One region of the Pseudomonas fortuita genome, then DNA from elsewhere that is predicted to be linked to it. Evidence: riboswitches for the same ligand, from Rfam matches in the RefSeq annotation. Region 1 holds a riboswitch; the other holds the start of a gene.

Evidence for each region. Region 1 has a riboswitch for thiamine pyrophosphate ahead of OZ911_RS14820 (TenA family protein). Riboswitches for the same ligand answer to the same signal wherever they lie in the genome.
Region 2: it holds a riboswitch for thiamine pyrophosphate, as region 1 does, so the genes downstream of both, thiC (phosphomethylpyrimidine synthase ThiC) here and OZ911_RS14820 (TenA family protein) in region 1, are expected to answer to the same signal.

The regions. Positions count from the first base shown of each region.
Region 1 is NZ_CP114035.2:3,216,194-3,223,698, reverse strand. Features, by position in the region: gene OZ911_RS14835 (putative bifunctional diguanylate cyclase/phosphodiesterase) at 1-912, opposite strand, end outside; gene OZ911_RS14830 (SCO family protein) at 994-1,977, opposite strand; gene OZ911_RS14825 (Ig-like domain-containing protein) at 2,033-5,428, opposite strand; TPP riboswitch at 5,679-5,793, shown strand; gene OZ911_RS14820 (TenA family protein) at 5,872-6,519, shown strand; gene tenA (thiaminase II) at 6,516-7,181, shown strand.
Region 2 is NZ_CP114035.2:5,734,888-5,742,392, reverse strand. Features, by position in the region: gene OZ911_RS26270 (LysR family transcriptional regulator) at 1-871, shown strand, start outside; gene waaA (lipid IV(A) 3-deoxy-D-manno-octulosonic acid transferase) at 883-2,154, shown strand; gene OZ911_RS26260 (TolC family outer membrane protein) at 2,307-3,740, opposite strand; TPP riboswitch at 3,901-4,007, shown strand; gene thiC (phosphomethylpyrimidine synthase ThiC) at 4,162-6,042, shown strand; gene cytX (putative hydroxymethylpyrimidine transporter CytX) at 6,191-7,474, shown strand; gene OZ911_RS26245 (RsiV family protein) at 7,443-7,505, opposite strand, start outside.

The DNA of each region.
Region 1 (7,505 bases):
CAAGGTCCATAGCAAGCTGGCGATGATCATCAGCGTCATGCTCAGGTTCAACCAGAATTGTCGGGAATAGGCCAGGGCCGAAGGTGCGAGGATGTCCTCCTGGCGCTGGCTGACCACTACGCTGAACCCGCGCTCTGGCACATGTCGGTAGAGGCTCTGGTACGCACCGCCGGCCGCGTATTGGGTGAGCAGGCCAGTGTTGCTACCGGTATCTGGCAGTTCTGGCAGCAACACATCGCCGGCGCCCACCACGCCGCTGGTGTCTATGCGCAGCCGCTCCAGGCCGTCATCCTGCAGCAGGCGCACCAGCCCGCTGCTCCCCAGATCGATATGCTGAAACAGCACCGCCAGGTAGCCGATGTCCAGTTGTACAACCAGGATGTTTTCGATTTCGCGGCCAGGCAGGTCGGTCAACGGCAGCAGAAAGGGCAGCCGCCAGTCGGGCAGGGCGGCCTGCTGGCCCGGCGGCTGCACGTTGGGTAGAAAGGGCTTGAATCCATAACGGGCTACGTGCCTTTGCAGCTGGCGTAACCAATCCTCGGGCAGCGCGGTGGCTTCGTCGGTATGGCTGGCTGACAACAGCCGGCCTTGCCGGTCGTAAAGGCTCATGCGCTTGAACACCGGGTCTTCGGCCAGTATCCGCGCCAGGCTGAAATTGCCCTGGCGCAGCACTTTCATGTCGTCCTGGGTGACCCGGCCAACGGCCTGGGCGCGGTCGACCAACTGGCGCAGGCTTTCGCCCACGATACTGGCCAGGTTCAAGTGCTCGGCGGCCTTGGCCGACAACGCGTCCTGGCGGGCAGCGGCTTTCTGCGTCATGTGCAGCCCCCACAGAAAGGCGAGGGTGGCGGCACACAGCATCAAGATCAGCAGTCGCAGGAGGCTGGCGGAGGAAAGCGAACGGCGTATCACTGCTGATAGTTCCCGACCCTGGGTGATGCTCAAAAAATACGACAAGGAGGTGACAGGTTGATGACTAATGGCTAATTGCCTTTAAGGGTTTCCTGTATGTGCCAGGGGCGCCTGCAGGCGTGCGGTTTCTTCCTCGATGTAGCTCATCAGTGCGCTGATTTCGGCATCGCCCAGGCGCATGTTGGGCATGGCCAGCCGGTTGTACTGCTCGTACAGCAGCATGGCCAAGGGGTCTTTCTCTGCGAGCATCTGGTCGGGCGCCTTCAACCAGCGGATCAGCCAGCTGGCGTCACGCTGTCGGGTCACCCCCAGCAGGTCCGGGCCAATACCGGGCTGCCCTGGCTCGGTGTTACCCAGGGTGTGGCAGGAGGAGCAGCGGGTGCGGAAGATTTGCTCACCACTGCTGGGTGGCCGTATCTCGGGGGCCTGGGCGTAGTCATTGCTCATGGCGCTGGCCTGCTTCCAGTTGTGCAGGCTGTTGCCCAGCCGGTCCGCGAGAATGTACGGGCTTTCGAAGGGCGAGGCTTTCATCCAGCGGCCGGTGGCCTGGTTGCCGATGATAAGGCTCAGGTTGTGGTCTCTGGAACGGCCGTTTTCCAGGCCTTCGATCCACAGCCCCAGGCTACGGCGCAATTGCTCGATGTCGTCGGGCTCGCCGGTGAGCAGCGTCCAGCCAGGGCCGATGCCGAATTTTTCGGCGTAGCGCTTGAGGGTAGCTGGGGTGTCGTTGTAGGGGTCGATGCTGATGGAATAGAAGTAAATGTCCTTGCCGACCCGGTCACCCAGAATCTTCTGCACCTGGCGCAAGCGCGCGGTTTCCACCGGGCAGGAGTCGGAGCAGCCGGTGAAGATGAAGTTGATGGCGACTACCTTGTCCTTGATCAGGTCGTCGAAGAAATGCACCTTCTCGCCGTCCTGGGTAAGCAGCGGGATATTCGGGAAGTAGCCGGCGCCCCAAGGGCTTGCGGTTTCTTCGGCCAACGGTTGTTGCGGCTGCAGTGGCCATAACGGAATGCTGGCGGCAAATACCGCGAGCACCAGCAGGAAACGCCATGAGCCGGGCATGATGCGATCCTCGTTGTTGGGTAAAAGGGGCCGCACAGCGACCCCTGCATTGCACTCACTGGTATTTGACTGGCGCTGTCACCGTTTGCCCCAGCGTCGATTTCACGGTAACTGTCGCGGGTGTGGCCGGGCCAAAGCCGGTAGTGGTCACAGACACCCGCCAGCGGGCGCCCGTAGTCGCGGCCGTCAGCGTGGCGTTGCCCAGGCTTACCGGGCCGCCGGTGGTTGCCGCAGTCACACTGATGCTGTTGCCCGTGGCGACCGTGGTCGTCCCCTGCACATCCCAGGTGAAGCGGTTGCCACTGCGCACCTGCACCGTGGCACTGCTGACCTGGATCTGGTCGACCGCCGCCGCCGCAGTCACAGCGATGCTGACTGTGGCCGGGGTCAACGACTCGGCCCCCTTGGCATCGCGCGCCGTGTAGTTGAAGCTGGCAGTGAACGGTGTGGCGAACGTGGCAGGTGGGGTGTAATTCACCAGGGTGCCGTCGGTGCTGACGGTACCCTGACCGGAGTCCGGCTGGGTGAGACCGGTCACGGTCAGCGGTACGTTGCCGTCCGGGTCGGAGTCGTTGGCGAGCACGTTCAGGGTGATAGGTTTGCCAGCGGTAGTCGCTGCACTGTCATTGGCTGCGACGGGGGGCTTGTTGGCCGGGTCATCGGTGTCGTCATGGCCTTTGGTACGGAAGGTCGGCAGGCCGACCGAAGCCATGTATTGCACGCCATCCCAGCCTGGCAGCGGGGTTGGCATCACCTGGAACTGCCCCGGGTGCTCAATGTCCCAGCGCAGTAGCATGGACGAGTCCTCATGCTGGGTGTTGTGGCAGTGCTCCATGTAGGTGCCGGCGAACTCGCGGAAGCGGATGGCCATTTCCACCTCTCCCGAAGAATCGGCTTCTGGCCCGATCCGGTACACGTCTTTGCGCGCCCATTTTTCCCATTCCGGTGGCGCCTTGCCGTCGCGGCTAAGAATCACGCCTTCCTCGAAATGCACGTGCACCGGGTGGCTCCAGCCATTGCCGCCGTTGACGATTTTCCACACCTCCAGGGTGCCGTCGCCGCTGAACCCACCGTCGGTGGACTGGTTGGCCAGTTGCGGTGCCGCACTGATGCGTCGTGGGTCCATGCTGTAACCAAAGCCGCCATCGGTCTTGATGGTCCACGGGCTGGTGTCGGTACCGTCGGAGCGGCCAAAGATGAACGCGCGGTGGCGGGCATCCTTGAGTCTGGCCTGGTCGGTCGCGGCGCTGCGGTCAATGGGCAGTGGCAGCATTTTCAGGCCTGCGGCCTTGCCTGGCTTGGCGGGCTCGTAGGCCACCGGGTCCATGCTCAGGTCCTGGCCGGTGTAGGGCTGCACCAGCAGTTGCAGAAACTTGCCGACTGCTGGGTCGCCTTTGTCCCACTGCGGGCCTTTGTTGGTCTGCTTGATCACGGCTTTGTACTTTTCCGACAGCACGTCGGCCAGCGAAATCGTACCTTCCGGGCCCTTGCCGGTGCGATGCTCTTCCAGGTTGACGAAGTACAGCTTGTCGCCTGCCTTGATGCCATTCTTGGCAAAGTTGATGATGATGTCGTAGCGCTCGGCGATGCCTTGCAGCGGCAGGATGCCATGGTTGTCCTGCAGGTTGCCGTCGCCGTTCAGGTCCATGGTCCCGTCGAAGGGCACGGCGTGTTCCATGATGTTGCCGTCGTTGGCGATCATGTGGAACGGCACCCGGGCATACGACAGGTTGGAGCCGGAGGGGCCTTTGAACTCCCCACTGGTACCGGCAATTTCCCGCACCACGGCAAACTTGAAATAGCGCGACACCGAGCCGTTGAGGATGCGGAAGCGGTAGCTGCGCGCCCGCACCTTGAGCCTGGGCTGGTACTGCCAGTTGACCAGAATCTGGTCACCGAGGAAGCCATCGGTGTTGAACGGGTTGAACCACAGCTGGCCGTTGGCATCCCAGGCCTTGTCGGCAATCACCAGGTTGACGTCGTAGTCACGGTTACCCCATGGCATGCCGGAGCCACTGGGGAAGCGCAGGTTGACGCCATCCTGCAGCGCCTCGTTACCGCGGTCCAGGGCGCTGTAGTAGTTCATCATCACGGCGTTGCCCTTGTAGACGTTCTGTGCCGTGAAATCCATCATGTGGTCGTGGAACCAGTGGGTGCTCATGGTTTCACGCCAGTCGCCGCGAATCTTGATGCTGCCGTTCTGGCAGGCTTTCAGGCCCGGCGTGCCGTCGTTGACGAACAGGGTTTCGCCCGGTGAGCAGGGGAAGGCTGCCCGCGGATCCTGGGCACGGGTGTTGATGGTGTCGTAGCCGGCCAGTTGCACTGGCCAGCGGTAGTCGTAGTACTGCCCCGGGAAGAAGTAGGCGTTGGCGAAGCCATCGCTCTCTGCCGGGGAGTGGCCATTGTGCTCGTGCGTCGAGATGGTGTGCAGGCCAAAGCCACCGTTGGCCGAGGGGTCGATGGGCAAGGCGTTGTAATGGCGCATCAGGATCGGCTGGCCGTAACGCACCATCAGCAGTTTGGGCGGGAAGGTGCCGTCGAATGTCCACAGTGATTTGTGGTTCTGCAAGGGCATATTCGGGTGAAAGCGCGTGTCAATGCCCTTGGTGGTGCCCAGCGTAGTGGGGATGTCGGAGGTCTGGTAGTACAGGCCGCCGGGTGCAAACTCGCCAGACGCATAGTTATGCAGCTGTTTGCGATCACGCAGACCGAGGTTGATACGCGCCCCGGCCTGGGCGGTCTTGAACGCCGCCTGCGGGTAGAACTCGTTCCAACGCTGGTGCGACCAGGCTTTTCCTGGTGGCCGGCCTTCAGCAGGCGAGCCGACCGGCTGGCGGTTGAGGAACATTTCGATCTGCGCCTTCCAGGGGTTGCGGTCCAGCACATTGGCGTACTGGCTCGGGTACGGATACAGGCCGGGCTGCTTGAGGAACGCTTCCAGGGCCGTACCACTTGGCCCGCTGCGCGCGACGACGTTGGGGTCCTGCGCCGGGGCCGCGCCGAGGGTGGGGGCGGGAAAGGTAAGCTCCGGCGCCGGCGTGGTCGGGTCGAGCTTCTCTGGCCCGAATTCTTCGAACAGCAACAATTGCTGGGTGAAGGGTTGGGCTCCGAACAGTGGGCTGGGTTTGCCGTTGGTGGGGTACCTGTCCGAGGTTTGCAGTGCAGGCGGCAGCACGTTGTCGATACGCACTGTATCGCGGTCGCCGTGCGCGCCATCGACCAGCTCCAGCGCGCCTTCGTTGGCTTCGGGCAAGGTACTGAGGTTGAGCAAGGCCGGGGTCGGGTCAGCCGGTTGCTCGGTGTAGGCCGACGGGTCGGTCGGCGGCGGCTGACTGTTGTCGTCAAGGGGCGAGGCCATGACCGTGATCAGCCCGAGGCTGACCATCAGCGCAGTGACTGAAGAAAGCTGGAATGCGTACCTAACAGGGTGGATCACGGCATGTGTTCTCATTGCCTTGTGCCTCGCTCGCGGCTGCATGGCTCTAAGCCATCAATGGCGTTTTGCCCGATAAAAGGCCCTGAGCAACGGCTGTGCCAACAACTGTTTCAGTAATGCTTTGTTAAACAAATCCTTGTGGCACCTGAGGTGCGCTAAATGACGGGGCGTCAAGAATGGGTATAAGTCCCCACTAGCGGGGACCCAATGCCCACTGGATGGGTGGATTGGGGCGTGACACACCCGGCGCGCTGCGGTATATGTGTGGGCTACCAAGGGGAGCCCGGCAAAGGGCTGAGAAACCGCTGAACGCTGCAGCGCGGTGACCCTTCGAACCTGATCCGGATCATGCCGGCGAAGGGATGGGGCTTGTAACCTGCCTTTTTGCCGGCCTCACTGCGAGGCCCGTCCATGTCAACTGCCAAGGTCTCGCTGTCACCTTCATCAAGGACAGCATCATGACCGAACGTTTCAGCCAGTCACTGCGCCGCCAGAGCGAACCAACCTGGTCGGCGGCCGTTGGCCACCGTTTCGTGACCCAATTGTGCGACGGCAGCCTGCCGGACCCGATCATGGTCGACTATCTGGTGCAGGACCATCGCTTTCTCGACAGCTTCCTGACCCTGCTGGGCGCAGCCATCGCCACCGCCGATACATTCGAGGCGCGCCTGCGCTTCGGCCGCTTTGCCGGGATGATTTCCAGCGATGAAAACACCTACTTCCTGCGGGCCTTCGAGGCGCTGGATGTAAGCCCGGCGCAACGTAGTGAGCCGGCCGATACGGCGCCGACTGCAGGGTTCAAGGCCATCATGCGCGAAGCGGCAGCCACCCGCTCCTATGCAGCAGCGCTGGCGGTACTCAATGTTGCCGAAGGCCTGTACCTGGACTGGGCGCTGAAAGCGCCGAAACCCATGCCGCAGAACTTCGTCCATGCCGAATGGATCACCCTGCACGACAACCCGGCATTCCAGGCCTTCGTTGCCTTCCTGCAGGCCGAACTGGACCGTGTCGGCCCGCAGCACGCCGCACTGGCCAGTGACTTCTACCAGCGCACGGTTGCGTTGGAACTGGCCTTCTTCGATGCCATCTACCCGCAGAGCAAATGAGCATGGATATCTTCGATCGCCTCAAGGCCGCAGCCACGCAACAGTGGCGCCGTTACGTAGACCATGATTTCGTGCGGCAGATGGGAGAGGGCACGCTGAGCGAGGCCGCGTTCCGGACGTACCTGGTGCAGGATTACCTGTTCCTGATCCAGTTCGCCCGCGCCTGGGCGCTGGCGGCCTACAAGAGCCGCCGGCCGGACGACATCCGCGCCGCGCAGGCCGGGTTGGCGGCAATTCTGGATGAAACCGAACTGCATGTGCGCCTGTGCGCCCGCTGGGGGCTGACCCAAGCCGACATTGAGGCCGCGCCAGAACACCAGGCCACGGTGGCATACACCCGCTACGTGCTGGACTGCGGCGCTGCCGGCGACCTGCTGGAGCTGCACGTGGCACTGGCACCTTGCGTGATTGGCTATGCCGAAATAGGCCGGACCCTGGCCGAGCAGATTGGTGATTTGAGCAACCACCCGTACCGCGAGTGGATTGGCGAGTATGCCGGGGAAGGCTACCAGGGGGTGGCGGCGGCAGCGCGCAAACACCTGGATGAGCTGGCGGCGCGGAGCATGACCGAGCAGCGGTTTGCCGAGTTGGTGGGAATTTTTGGCCAGGCGTCCAGCCTGGAGGCGGACTTCTGGCAGATGGGGCTGGACGGGGTGGCGTAGCCCCCCGGGGCCGCTTTGCGCCCCATCGCCGGCAAGCCGGGCTCCCACAGAGACCGCGCAATGCTCGAAGGGTTGTACCGTACCTGTGGAAGCCTGGCTTGCCGGCGATGGGCTGCGCAGCAGCCCAAAAGTGCTTGGTCGACTGGGTGAATCCTACCCAGCCCAAGCCCGCTTTGGTGCATGAATGCCTCAAAATAAGTCGTCCGGCACACTTTCACAGCGCATAAAAGCGACTTTACTGTTCACAGTGCACATTGATGTCTGGGCTGCTTGCCCGATTTGATCACGGGTATCGGGGCTCGAAAAAGCGGCCCGCATATTGCT
Region 2 (7,505 bases), 2.5 Mb from region 1:
GGAACAACTGCGCCTGTTTGCACGGGTTGCCGAGCTGCGTTCGTTCTCCGCCGTTGCGCGCGAGCAGCGTAAGGCGCAATCGGCCGTAAGCAATGCCATCGCGCTGCTGGAAACCGACCTTGGCGTCACCTTGTTCGAGCGCAGCAGCGGCCGCCAGCCCAGGCTGACCGAAAACGGTACGGCCTTGCTGGAAGATGCCCGTGAACTGTTGCGTCAGTGCGAACGCCTGGATGGCCGGGCGCTCGCGCTGATGCGTGGCCAGGAAGCCCTGCTGCGGGTTGCCCAGGACGAAGCCATGCCGTATCAGCCGGTGATCGACAGCCTCGACGAACTGGCCAGCCGCTACCCGTTTCTGGAGGTGCAACTGGCCAGCGGTGCTCAGGGCGATGTAGCGCGTAAGCTGGTGGAGCGGCGCGCCGATCTGGGCCTGTTCTTCCTCCACGAGAGCATCCCGGCATCGCTGGAGCGGCGGGCGCTGGGCAGTGTGGAGATGGTTACGGTGTGCGCGGTCGGCCACCCGCTGGCGGGCGAAGGCCGGGTCACCCGGCAACAACTCGCACGCCACCGGCAGTTACTGATCACCCCACAGCAAAGCGGTTATCCCGGCGGCGAGGCGATCAGCCCTCAGGTATGGCGCGCCGACAGCTTCTACGCCATGGCCGAACTCCTGATGCGCGGCCTGGGCTGGGCATGGTTACCACGGCATGTGGTGCAGTATCCGACCTACCAAGCGCATATGGTTGAACTGGACAGCGATTGGCGGCCTCCGGCCTTGGTGGCCGAGCTGGCCTGGCGCCGCGATGAACCCTTGGGCCCGGCCGCGCAGTGGCTGGCAGAGCGCTTTGCAGTGCACCTGCGCGCGATCGGGTAAACTTCGCCGCCATGAACAGAACACTCTATACCTTGCTGTTTCACCTGGGCCTGCCGCTGGTTGCGCTGCGCCTGTACCTGCGCGCGCGCAAGGCGCCAGCCTATGGGCAGCGTATCGGCGAGCGTTTTGCGCTCAACCTGCCCCTTATGCACCAGGGCGGGATCTGGGTGCACGCGGTGTCGGTAGGCGAGAGCATTGCTGCAGCGCCCATGGTTCGCGCCTTGCTCAAGGCTTATCCCGAACTACCGATCACGCTGACCTGCATGACGCCGACCGGTTCCGAGCGTATTCGCGCCATGTTCGCCGACGAACCGCGCGTGCAGCATTGCTACCTGCCCTACGACCTGCCGTGGGCTGCGGGGCGTTTTCTCGACCATGTCCAGCCGAAGCTGGGCATCATCATGGAAACCGAACTGTGGCCCAACCACATTCACCAGTGTGCCAAACGCGGGATTCCGGTGGCGCTGGCCAATGCACGATTGTCCGAGCGCTCGGCACGCGGCTACGGGCGCTTTGCCAGGCTGACCCGGCCGATGCTGGCCGAGATGAGTCTGATTGCCGTGCAGACTGAAACCGAGGCTCAGCGCTTCCGTGATCTGGGCGCACGCCCTGAATGCGTAAAAGTCACCGGCTCGATCAAGTTCGACCTGAAGATCGATGAGCAACTGCTACCGCGTGCCAAGGCATTGCGTGAGCAGTGGGGGGCCGAGCAGCGCCCGGTGTGGATTGCCGCCAGTACCCATGACGGTGAAGATGCGCTGATTCTGCAGGCTCATCGGCAGTTGTTGCAGGTGCATGGCGATGCCTTGCTGATCCTCGTGCCGCGTCACCCTGAGCGGTTTGCTGCGGTGCATGCGCTGTGCAGCGAGCAATTCACCACCGTGCGCCGTTCTTCTGCAGCGCCGGTCGATGCCCAGACCCGCGTGTTGCTGGGCGATACCATGGGGGAGTTGCTGTTCCTCTATGCGTTGGCCGATATCGCCTTTGTCGGCGGTAGCCTGGTGCCGACGGGAGGGCACAACCCGCTGGAGCCTGCGGCGCTGGCCTTGCCGGTGCTCATGGGGCCACATGTGTTCAACTTCCTCGAAATCAGCGCGATGTTGCGTGAAGCGGGGGCGTTGCAGCAGGTGGACGATGCCGACGGGCTGGCCGGTGCGGTGCGGCGGCTGGTCGAGTTGCCGCAGGATGCGCAGCGCATGGGCGAGGCGGGCAGGGCGGTGATGCGGGCCAATCAGGGCGCGTTGCAGCGCTTGCTCGATGGCCTGGATGCGCTTGTCCGCTGACGTTTGCTTTGGTTGTCCTGGCCTCATCGCCGGCAAGCCAGCCCCCACAGGTACTGCACAGGGTTTGAGGCCAGTGAGGAACCTGTGGGAGCTGGCTTGCCGGCGATGAGGCCATCGAAAGCAACCCGGTCTGTGAGAAATACGCCCCTATTTCAAGGGCGACGCTCAAAGTTCTTGGCCGCTGCCGCAGCCAGGTCTGGCGGCAGGAAGTCCTTGTCCGGGTTGTAGTCCGGTTTCAGGTAGCGCTTGAGGTCTTGCAGGTCTTGCGGGCTCAGGGTGCCGGCCGCCTGCTTCAGGCTCAGGTTGTCGAGGATGTAGTCATAGCGGCTGTTGTTGTAATCCCTCACCGAGGTGTACAACTGGCGTTGGGCATCGAGCACATCGACGATGTTGCGGGTACCTACCTGGTAGCCGATTTCAGTGGCTTCCAGCGCGCTCTGGTTGGAGATGATCGACTGCTTGCGCGCCTGTACCTGTTCTACATCGGTGTTCACCGCGCGGTGCAGGTTGCGGGTGTTTTCCACCACCTGGCGGCGCAGGCTTTCACGCTGCTGTTCGCTCTGGCTCAGGCGTTGATATGCCTCGCGTACCTGCGAGCTGGTCAGGCCTCCGCTGTAGATCGGGATGTTCAGTTGCAGGCCAACGCTGGTCTGTTCGACATCGCCGCTGTAGCGCACGCCCAGTTGCGAAGGGTTGGTAAAGCCGAGGCTGTCGTTGTCACCTTTCTGGTACTTGGCCACGGCATCCAGGGTCGGCGCATGGCCGGCCTTGCGCTGGCGCAGGGTCTCTTCAGCAGCAGAAACCGCATAGTTGGTGGCCAGCAGGTTGAGGTTCTGGCGGCCGGCGGTTTCGACCCAAGCCTTGGCGTCGTTTGGCGTGGGTACCTGCACGGGCAGGGTATGCACCACGCCTTGAATCGAGGTGTATTCACGGTTGGTCAGGGTAACCAGCGCTTCAAAGGCATCCTGCACCTGGCGCTCGGCGATGATCCGGTTGGCCCGCGCCGTGTCGTAGCTGGCCTGGGATTGCAGCACGTCGGTCTTGTCCGACAGGCCCACATCGAAGCGTTCGTTGGACTGGTCCAGCTGGCGCTTGAACGCGGCTTCCTCAGCCTTGGTCGCGGCCAGGTTGTCCTGCGCGCGCAGCACGGCGAAGTAGTTTTGCGCGGTTTGCAGGATCAGGTTCTGTTCAGTGGCCGACAGCTCCAGCGCTGCCTGTTCGTTGACCGCTTCGGCGGCCTGCAGCTGGAACCAGCGATCAGCGCGGAAGATTGGCTGGGCCAGGGTTGCGCTCCATGAATTGCCGCTGCGGTTGGAGGTGATGGAGGGCTCGTCCAGCTTGGTGCGGGTGTTCATCATTTCGGCATCGGCCGACAGGTTCGGCAGCAACCCGGCGCGGGCCTGCGGTACTACTTCGCGGCGGGCGCCATAATCGGCGCGTGCTGCTGCCAGGTCGGCGTTGTTGTCTACCGCTTCCTGATAAACGCTGACCAGGTCGGTTTTAACTGTCGGGAGCATATCCGCTGCCCAGACCATTCCGTTGGACGCACAAGACACGGCTATCGCCAGTGAGAGTTTGCGCAGCATAGAGGCAATCCTTGTACGAAATTTAATTACTGAACTGTTGAGTATCGAGCGATGGGCCAGTGTAGTGCCATGCGCACCCGGCAACAATCGCTCGGTGTGCCTTTCATCATCCGCGCATTTACCCGCTTGGCTTTGCCGACCACTCCAGTCTAGACTGCGCATGTTCTTGTCGGGGTGCCTTGAAGCAAAGGCTGAGATCGCAGAGGTGCGGATCCCGTTGAACCTGATCAGGTTAGCGCCTGCGTAGGGAACAAGATTGCTCGCCTTCCCGGGGAGCCTCTTGTGCCAGGTCCGGGAATGTCGCAGCTGCATGCAGCTTCAGGCACCCCCTATCCGGCACTGCACGCCTTCATGGGTGCGTCCGCGTTTTTCAGGTTCTCCCCGACATTCCACTGCTAGGAAGCCGTCTGGAGAGCCTGTGATGACCAAACAAGAAAAAGCGATCAACCTCAGCGAATCGGCACAAGTCGATCAGCAGTCCGTGCAACCGTTCCCGCGCTCGCGCAAAATCTATGTCGAAGGCTCGCGGCCGGACATTCGCGTGCCCATGCGTGAAATCAGCCTGGACGATACCCCGACCGATTTCGGTGGCGAGACCAACGCGCCGGTACTGGTCTACGACACGTCGGGCCCGTACACCGACCCCAACGTCATCATCGACGTGCGCAAGGGCCTGGCCGACGTGCGTTCGGCGTGGATCGAGGCCCGCGGCGACACCGAGCGCCTGGGCGGGCTCAGCTCCGACTTTGGCCAGCAGCGCCTGAACGACGCCGAACTGGCCAAGTTGCGTTTCGCCCACGTGCGCAACCCGCGCCGTGCCAAGGCCGGCGCCAACGTCTCGCAGATGCACTATGCCCGCCAGGGCATCATCACCGCCGAGATGGAATATGTAGCCATCCGCGAAAACATGAAGCTGCAAGAAGCCCGCGCCGCTGGCCTGCTGAACGAGCAGCACGCCGGCCACAGCTTCGGTGCCAACATCCCGAAAGAAATCACCCCCGAATTCGTCCGCCAGGAAATCGCCCGCGGGCGCGCGATCATCCCGGCCAACATCAACCACCCGGAGGTGGAGCCGATGATCATCGGCCGCAACTTCCTGGTGAAGATCAACGGCAACATCGGCAACAGTGCCCTCGGGTCCTCGATCGAGGAAGAAGTGGCCAAGCTGACCTGGGGCATTCGCTGGGGTTCGGACACGGTCATGGACCTGTCCACCGGCAAGCACATTCACGAAACCCGTGAGTGGATCATTCGCAACTCGCCGGTGCCAATCGGTACCGTGCCGATCTACCAGGCCCTGGAAAAGGTCAATGGCGTGGCCGAGGACCTGACTTGGGAACTGTTCCGCGACACCCTGATCGAGCAGGCCGAGCAGGGCGTGGACTACTTCACCATCCACGCGGGGGTGCTGCTGCGCTATGTGCCGCTGACCGCCAAGCGCGTCACCGGTATCGTCAGCCGCGGTGGCTCGATCATGGCCAAGTGGTGCCTGGCGCACCACAAGGAAAACTTCCTCTACACGCACTTCGACGAAATCTGCGAAATCATGAAGGCCTACGACGTCAGCTTCTCGCTGGGTGATGGCCTGCGCCCTGGCTCGATCGCCGATGCCAACGACGCCGCGCAGTTCGGTGAACTGGAAACCCTCGGCGAGCTGACCAAAATCGCCTGGAAGCACGACGTGCAGTGCATGATCGAAGGCCCTGGCCACGTACCGATGCAGCTGATCAAGGAGAACATGGACAAGCAGCTGGAGTGCTGCGACGAGGCGCCGTTCTACACCCTCGGCCCACTGACCACCGACATTGCCCCGGGCTACGACCACATCACCTCGGGCATCGGTGCGGCGATGATCGGCTGGTTCGGTTGCGCCATGCTCTGCTACGTCACGCCCAAGGAACACCTGGGCCTGCCGAACAAGGATGACGTCAAGACCGGCATCATCACCTACAAGATCGCCGCGCACGCCGCCGACCTTGCCAAGGGCCACCCCGGCGCGCAGATTCGCGACAACGCCCTGTCCAAGGCGCGTTTCGAGTTCCGTTGGGAGGACCAGTTCAACCTGGGTCTGGACCCGGACACTGCCCGTGCCTTCCACGACGAGACCCTGCCGAAGGAATCGGCCAAGGTGGCGCACTTTTGCTCGATGTGCGGGCCAAAGTTCTGCTCGATGAAAATCACCCAGGAAGTGCGTGAATACGCCGCCAAGATCGAGGCCGTGGATGTAACGGTCGAGCAAGGTATGCGCGAGCAGGCCGAGCGTTTCCGCCAGGAAGGCAGCCAGCTGTACCACAAAGTGTAAGAACGTCATTTCCCTTTGTGGGAGCGGGCCTGCCCCGCGAAAGCGTCAGCTGCGCCAACGCGTTCGGCAGGCCAGACGCCTTCGCGGGGCAAGCCCGCTCCCACAATGGCTCGGCGAAGCCCCATCCATTCCTCTGGCGAACATGACAATGACCACCCCCAGCCAATTCTCCCCCGACCACCCGGTCCCCACCCACCAGCGCATCTTCGGCGCCCGCGACCTGTTCTCGCTGTGGTTCTCCCTCGGCATCGGCCTGATGGTGCTGCAAGTCGGCGCCATGCTCGCCCCAGGCCTTGGCCTTGCCAGCGCGGTGCTGGCCATCGCCCTGGGCACCGGCGTGGGTGTGCTGTTGCTGGGCGCCGCCGGTGTCATCGGCAGCGACACCGGCCTTTCTGCCATGGGCACCCTGAAACTCAGCCTGGGCAGCCATGGCGCGCGCTTGCCGGCTGTGCTCAACCTGCTGCAACTGGTAGGTTGGGGCGCATTTGAGATCATTGTCATGCGCGATGCCGCCAGCCTGCTGGGCGCGCGGGCGTTCGGCGAAGGCAGTGCCTGGAACAGCCCGATGCTCTGGACCCTGTGTTTCGGCGCTCTGGCCACCCTGCTGGCCGTCAGCGGGCCGCTGGCCTTCGTGCGCAAGGTGCTGCGCGCCTGGGGTATCTGGGTGTTGCTGGGCGCCTGCCTGTGGCTGACCTGGAACCTGTTCGCCAAGGCCGACCTGGCTGAACTGTGGGGCCGCGCCGGTGACGGTTCGATGTCGTTGGCCGTGGGCTTTGACATCGTCATCGCCATGCCGCTGTCCTGGTTGCCGCTGATCGCCGACTACTCGCGCTTCGCCCGCAACGGCAAGCACGTGTTCGGCGGCACGGTACTTGGCTATTTCATCGGCAACACCTGGCTGATGAGCCTGGGCGTGGCCTACACCCTGGCCTTTGCCGCCAGTGGCGAAGTCAATGCCTTGCTGCTGGCCCTGGCGGGCGCAGGCATGGGTATTCCGCTGCTGCTCATTCTGCTGGACGAGTCGGAAAAGGCCTTTGCCGACATCCACTCGGCGGCTGTTTCCACCGGCGTGCTCGTACCTGTGAAGGTTGAGCACCTGGCGCTGGGCATTGGCGTACTGTGCACCCTGATCGCCCTGCTGGCCCCGCTGGCCCAGTACGAAAACTTCCTGCTGCTGATTGGTTCGGTGTTCGCGCCGCTGTTTGGCGTGGTGCTGATGGACCACTACGTGATCCGTCGTCGTCGCCTGCCGGCGCAGGTGGGTGGCTTGCACTGGCAGGCACTGGTGGCCTGGTTTGCGGGGGTGGCGGCCTATCACCTGATTGCCGCCAACGCTCCAGAGCTGGGGGCTACCCTGCCAGCACTGTTACTGGCAGGTGTGCTGCACGGGCTGCTGAGCTTCAGCCGCGGCCGGGAAACAGTTCAGGCTTGAGTACGCCATTCAGGCGCGGGTAGGGGATCTT